Regions from separate parts of the Yersinia entomophaga genome, predicted to be linked through region 2. Evidence: predicted binding sites of a transcription regulator. Region 2 holds the regulator's gene; the other holds the start of a gene.

Region 1 (3,431 bases), 930 kb from region 2:
TTTTTTGTTTGCTTGGTTTTTGACGTTCGTCGTATAAGAAATCTGTCGTTTCGACGCATCAGCATCTACGCATCGACATCTATCTACACATAAGCGCTGCCCATAAATAAAAGTTACAGCTCGAACCCCCACTAATAATTTGTACCATCGATTATTAGCTTTACCGGTAACGAGCTGCGCTTTTTAAATTCTCAGATTCAAATTTATTTATATCAACGGGCTATTTATATCAATGAGCTATAGATCTGCCAGCAAGATCTTTGAACGCCGTTGATAATTGTACAGTTCCTGCTTCTCAACGGGCAAAACGTCCACTTCTGCGGGAGTAAAACCGCGCTCCTGAAACCAGTGAATGCTGCGAGTGGTTAACACAAACAGCTTTTTCAGCCCCATCTGGCGTGCCTGATTGGCTACCCGCTTTAACAGCATTTCACCGCGGGACGAACTGCGATAATCGGGATGAACCGCTACGCAGGCCATTTCGCCAATGTGTTCTTCTGGGAATGGATAGAGAGCCGCGCAGGCGATAGTCAAATTATCACGCTCGATGATAGTAAATTTATCAATTTCCATTTCTAACTGCTCACGGGAGCGGCGCACTAAAATACCTTGTTGTTCCAATGGACGAATAAGCTCCAGTATGCCGCCAATATCGTTAATAGTTGCACGTCTTACCTGCTCTGCGCTTTCCATTACGATTTGGGTACCGATACCATCGCGGGAGAACAGTTCTTGCACTAGTGCTCCATCTTCCTGATAACTCAGTAAATGGCTGCGACGAACGCCACTGCGACAGGCTTTTAATGCCCCACGCAGGAAACGTACCGTGCCGGAGTGGTAGTCGCCTTCTTGCTCCAGTTCTTCAATGCGTTTCTGGGCATCGTTGGGGAACAACTCGGAAATAATATTCCCATCTCTATCCGTTACCCCTTGAGATGAGCAGAAACCGATCATTTTTTCCGCTTTTAGCTTAATCGCAAGCTGCGTTGCCACCTCTTCAGAGGTCAGATTAAAGCTCTCTCCGGTGACAGAAACGGCCACCGGCCCCATCAGAACGATAGCCCCGCTATCCAGTTGACGATGAATCGCTTCTTCATCAATACGGCGAATACGGCCGCTGTGGCAATAATCAACACCATCATCCACGCCGAGCGGCTGCGCGATAATAAAGTTACCGCTGACGACGTTGATATGAGCACCTTGCAGTGGCGTGTTGTTCAGGCTCATGGATAAACGAGCGGTGATATCTAACTGAAGTAATCCTGCTGCCTGCTTAACCAACTCCAGAGTTCGGGAATCAGTTACCCGAGTATGCTTATGATAAATAGGTTCATAGTTATGCTGAGCGAGATTGCTGTCGATTTGTGGGCGGGCACCATAAACCACCACAAGACGAATCCCTAGACTGTGCAATAGCCCTATGTCATTGACAATATTGGCGAAGTTTTCATGTTCGATCGCTTCCCCGCCGAGCATGACGACAAACGTCTTGCCCCGGTGCGCATTAATATAGGGAACTGAGTGGCGAAACCCTTGGACCAGTTCAGTACTACGTTCCTTCACGGCAGACCCTCTTTGAATTTTTATTCGGTATTTTTGTATTTTTATTCTTTTGTGGCCGTGAAGGCAAGCAAGAAATTGCTATTAAATGCATGTGTATGGCTATGAGAGAGTAATAAATTGAATAACATAAAAATGTTTTCTGATGACAGAGGAGGAGTGATTCGCTAAAGTTTTGCCATCATTATCTTTTTTGGTTGTTTTTTCATCGTTTATTGGTAGTTACTTTGGAGTTCCATGGCAAATTCAGATCATAATCCCGCGCGTCGCCGTTTACTGCAAGGCGTAGCTGCAACCTGGTTACTCAGTGTTAGTCAGGTTGGATTTGCCTCCGCATCTCAGGTAGTTGCCGTTAGGGTATGGCCTTCCTCAACCTATACCCGTGTGACGTTGGAATCGAATACGCCACTTAAATATCGCCAATTTGCTTTAACGAATCCCGACAGAATTGTGGTGGATATCGAAGGCGTTCATCTCAATAGCGTACTGAAAGAGATTGGTGAGCAAATCCAATCTGGCGATCCTTACTTAAAGCAGGCTCGCGTTGGACAGTTTGATAAAAATACCGTGCGTCTAGTATTGGAACTCAAGCAAAGTATTAGCCCGCAGCTGTTTACCCTGAAGCCTGTTTCCAAATTCCGTAACCGTCTGGTTGTCGATCTTTATCCCGCTAAGGGAGGCGTTTCCGAGGAAGACGATCCTTTGTTGGCGCTACTTGAGGATTACAACAAAGGTAACGTGGAGCGAACCTTGCCGGCCGAATCGGCTCGGGCGGGTAAGGCAGGACGTGATCGCCCGATTGTTATTATGCTGGATCCTGGGCACGGTGGCGAAGACCCTGGCGCAATAGGGAAAAACAAAACTCGCGAAAAAGACATTGTGCTGCAAATTGCCCGCCGCCTTCGCGCGCTGATTCAGCGTGAGCCAAATATGCGGGTATTTATGACGCGAAATGAAGATGTGTTTATCCCGCTGAAAGTCAGGGTGGCAAAAGCCCGTAAGCAGCGCGCCGATCTGTTTATTTCGATTCATGCAGATGCGTTTACCAATAGAGCCGCTCGAGGTTCGTCGGTATTTGCGTTATCCACCAAAGGTGCAACCAGTACGGCGGCGAAATTCCTGGCGCAAACCCAGAACGAGGCTGACCTGATCGGCGGCGTCAGTAAAAGCGGCGACCGCTATCTGGATCACACCATGATTGACCTGCTACAGACCGCGACGATTAACGACAGCCTAAAATTTGGTAAAGAAGTGTTACATCGATTGGGTAAAATTAATAAACTGCATAAAAATCGAGTTGATCAAGCTGGATTTGCCGTATTAAAAGCGCCGGATATCCCTTCGATTCTGGTAGAAACCGCCTTTATCAGTAACGTAGAAGAAGAACGTAAATTACGTACCAGTCATTTCCAACAACAAATTGCTGAATCTGTATTTGCCGGAATCAAAGCTTACTTTGCTAACGGTGGGGCAGTTGCTCGGGTGTAATGGCGCTGGGAATGGTATTAAGGCGCTTTGGAATTTATCGGTCCAAGGATTGGCTGATTGGGAATGGAGTAAGGAAATACATTAGGGAAGTCAGACGGGATAGGGTAGTTTCCGGAGGCCAGAAACAAAAAAACACCCTTGAGGGTGTCTTGAGTTAGAAAACTGTGATTAAGAATTGGTTGCGGGGGCCGGATTTGAACCGACGACCTTCGGGTTATGAGCCCGACGAGCTACCAGGCTGCTCCACCCCGCGTCCGTCTTAATGCTTATTTTCTACTGACTATCAAGTTGTTGGTTGCGGGGGCCGGATTTGAACCGACGACCTTCGGGTTATGAGCCCGACGAGCTACCAGGCTGCTCCACCCCGCGTCCGTCTAACAACT
Region 2 (3,431 bases):
TGTCTTTACGTTCAGCAACACCTTGTTTTCCAAGCAGAATTGGCTGCGCGAAGAAGCGAGCATATTTGCCATCGCCTTCCACATATGCACATTCAACAATGCCGCTTTCACCTTGCAGAGCGCGAACCAGAGACAGACCGAAACGCGCAGCAGCCTGGCCCATAGACAGCGTTGCAGACCCGCCACCGGCTTTTGCTTCAACGACTTCAGTACCCGCATTCTGGATACGTTTGGTCAGGTCGGCAACTTCCTGCTCGGTGAAGCTCACGCTAGGAATCTGTGACAGCAATGGCAGAATAGTCACGCCAGAGTGACCACCAATAACCGGCACTTCGATATCCTGAGGCTGCTTGCCTTTCAATTCAGCAACGAAGGTGTTTGAACGAATGGTATCCAGAGTGGTGATACCAAACAGTTTGTTCTTGTCGTATACCCCAGCTTTTTTCAGTACTTCAGCCGCGATAGCTACGGTGGTGTTCACTGGATTAGTGATAATACCGATCAATGCTTTTGGGCAAGTACGAGCGATTTGCTCAACCAGATTACGAACGATCCCAGCGTTAACATTAAATAGATCCGAACGATCCATGCCAGGTTTACGGGCTACACCGGCAGAAATCAGAACTACATCAGCGCCTTGCAGAGCTGGGGTAGCGTCTTCGCCGCTAAAACCTTTAATATTGACTGCCGTAGGGATGTGGCTCAGATCTACAGCTACACCCGGAGTAACCGGAGCGATGTCGTACAGAGAAAGGTCTGAACCTGAAGGAAGCTGAGTCTTGAGTAGAAGAGCGAGGGCCTGGCCGATACCACCAGCGGCACCGAGAACTGCAACTTTCATCCTATACTCCTTGTTATATATAATTTAAATTTGCCGTGAATTCATCTATTTACGCACCTTAGTTTATTGCGATTTTAAACACAATCTATTAACAGTCAGATTGAGAGATCACGCATTAAAAACGGGTGTGAAGTCGGCTTATTTTAGAGTAATTCGCTTATCGATTAATGATATAGCGCACATTCTTCTAAAAATAATTTAAGCATCCACAACAGGTTAATCGGCGGTTACATTACACCCTTCCATAACATCAGAACAACATCATTTTAATAACATTTTTATCACGACTGTTTGATTGCTATGCATTTAGCTTAGGCATAATAGTTAGAGATATATTTACGCTAAATTGTCATCTGCTTTGATATAAGAGCTTTTATTACTTCCTACGCATGCTAATGTTGAATAAAAATTCATTTAAATGCATAATTGGCTTCCTAACTCTCCATTCCCCCAGGTGAAAAATGCGAAATCCCGCAAAACAAGAAGACCTTATCAAAGCGTTTAAAGCGTTATTGAAAGAGGAAAAATTCAGTTCTCAGGGCGAGATTGTTTTGGCATTGCAGGAGGAAGGGTTTGAAAACATTAACCAATCCAAAGTATCACGCATGCTGACCAAGTTTGGTGCCGTTAGAACCCGTAATGCGAAAATGGAGATGGTTTACTGTCTGCCAGCAGAATTGGGAGTTCCAACGACCAGCAGCCCGCTGAAAAATCTGGTTCTCGACGTAGATTATAATGATTCTGTCGTGGTGATTCACACCAGCCCTGGTGCTGCTCAGCTTATCGCCCGCCTGCTAGATTCATTAGGGAAAGCCGAAGGCATCCTGGGTAGCATTGCCGGAGATGACACAATTTTCACCACGCCAGCTAAAGGCTTTAGTGTTAAACAGCTGCATGACGCCATTTTAGGTTTATTCGACCAAGAGCTGTAATCCCAGCCAATCAGATCGCGGCCAGTAGAATCAAGGTTCTATTGGCCTTTTACAGTACATACTCTGCATTTCAATCCCTTTGCCATCTTCGATCTGCGACAGCCTATTCCCTTAGTCATCTTCCTTTACCTTGCATCAGCCATCCTTTCCAAGCCATGCAGCTTCGCTTTTTTGCTCGTTATCATCCTATAGATATAACTAGCCTCTGAGCTATTTCCCAAGAGGCATACTGCATGTAGTGAATATCACTGGATTTTCTCATCTAACCGGCACGGAAAATGACCCTTTTTCATTAAACAGCGAATACACGCTAAAATTTTCGCACTTTTGGTCAAAAACACCCACTCATTTGAAATATCTACTTTTTTGCCTCAATCACTCATTTTTTGATCGATTTTTATTCCGTTTGGTTATTAAAAACTAATAACTCACATTAAAGTCACGCTAAATATTATTAGCCCGCTATTAATGTTTCGGGTGACTAGATGTATACTCATTTCGTGACGTAAATCACATTTACGCAAACTAATAAAAGAATATTAAGAGGCCATAACATGAACATTAAAACTACCGTAGCAGCATTAAGCGTTCTTTCTGCACTGTCATTTGGCGTATTTGCAGCCGATTCAATCAACGCAAGCCAAGCGGCTAACTTACAATCGGTTGGCACCATTACTGTTAGCGGTGTGAATGGGACGCCTTCAGATATTCGTCAGGCACTGTCTGACAAAGCAGATGCACAAGGCGCCAAGGCTTATCAGGTTATCGAAGCTCGCGAAGACGGCAACTTCCACGCTACAGCAAAAATCTACCAGTAAATTCTGACCTGGCGCATCGCCTTACCAGATTCAGTCAGAATAGAAACACAATCAAAACAACAGCCTCTAAGTAGCAGAATCGATAATAATGCTTTCTGGTTGTTGGCTATTTTTAGGAAGAGATCATGAAAATCAAAAATACCATCGCTGCACTAGGCTTATTTTCCGTTATCGCGTTTGGCGCTTCAGCCGCCGAGTCTGTTAATAATGCTCAAACTAACAGCCTGACCGATATGGGAACCATCAGCGTGAGTGGCATCACCGGCGCGCCTTCTGATATTACTCAGGCACTGGCCGACAAAGCCGATAGCAAAGGCGCTACAGCGTATAAAATCATTGAAATGCGTCAGGAAAATGGCTGGCATGCAACAGCCAAGATTTACAAATAAGGGCGAATGCACGGTGTTTTAAGCGGCAAATCCCAAACAGACAAGCTTGCTCAATAATCTTTTAACTATAAACAGATGAACATAAGTCTATTGAGCAAGAGCAAGAAAAAAGTAAGAAAGAGCAATGCTAGATAATCCCTCGCTGTCCTATCCAGCGAACCCTTTGGCCCCCTTTCGGGGGCTTTTTTTATCTAAATCAGTTCAATAGCTGCTGATGCGCCTTTTTCTCCAGCGCTTCCAGCAGTTTGCTATGGATTCCGCCGAAACCACCGTTGCTCATGACCAGAATGTGATCGCCCGGCTGAGCGGTTTTCGCGATCATTTCTACCAGCGTATCAATATCAGCACTCCATGAAGCCGGTTGAATACAGGCTTCGGCCACTTCCACCACCTGCCACGGAATATGCTGTGGCTGGAACAGAAAGACTTCATCAGCCCGGCCGAGTGACGG

What was found. Region 2 encodes ArgR, which controls arginine synthesis, uptake and breakdown. Its sites were predicted from a motif close to ANTGAATAAAAATACANT; they were not measured.
Positions count from the first base shown of each region.
Region 1: a site for ArgR is predicted at 1,596-1,613, ahead of argA (amino-acid N-acetyltransferase). Genes of this name have one in related genera too.

Region 1 covers NZ_CP010029.1:1,929,112-1,932,542, reverse strand. The annotation lists gene argA (amino-acid N-acetyltransferase) at 238-1,563, opposite strand; gene amiC (N-acetylmuramoyl-L-alanine amidase AmiC) at 1,798-3,048, shown strand; tRNA gene PL78_RS08790 (tRNA-Met) at 3,225-3,301, opposite strand; tRNA gene PL78_RS08785 (tRNA-Met) at 3,341-3,417, opposite strand.
Region 2 covers NZ_CP010029.1:2,857,331-2,860,761, reverse strand. The annotation lists gene mdh (malate dehydrogenase) at 1-841, opposite strand, end outside; gene argR (transcriptional regulator ArgR) at 1,303-1,773, shown strand; gene yhcN (peroxide/acid stress response protein YhcN) at 2,328-2,591, shown strand; gene yhcN (peroxide/acid stress response protein YhcN) at 2,717-2,980, shown strand; gene mpl (UDP-N-acetylmuramate:L-alanyl-gamma-D-glutamyl-meso-diaminopimelate ligase) at 3,177-3,431, opposite strand, start outside.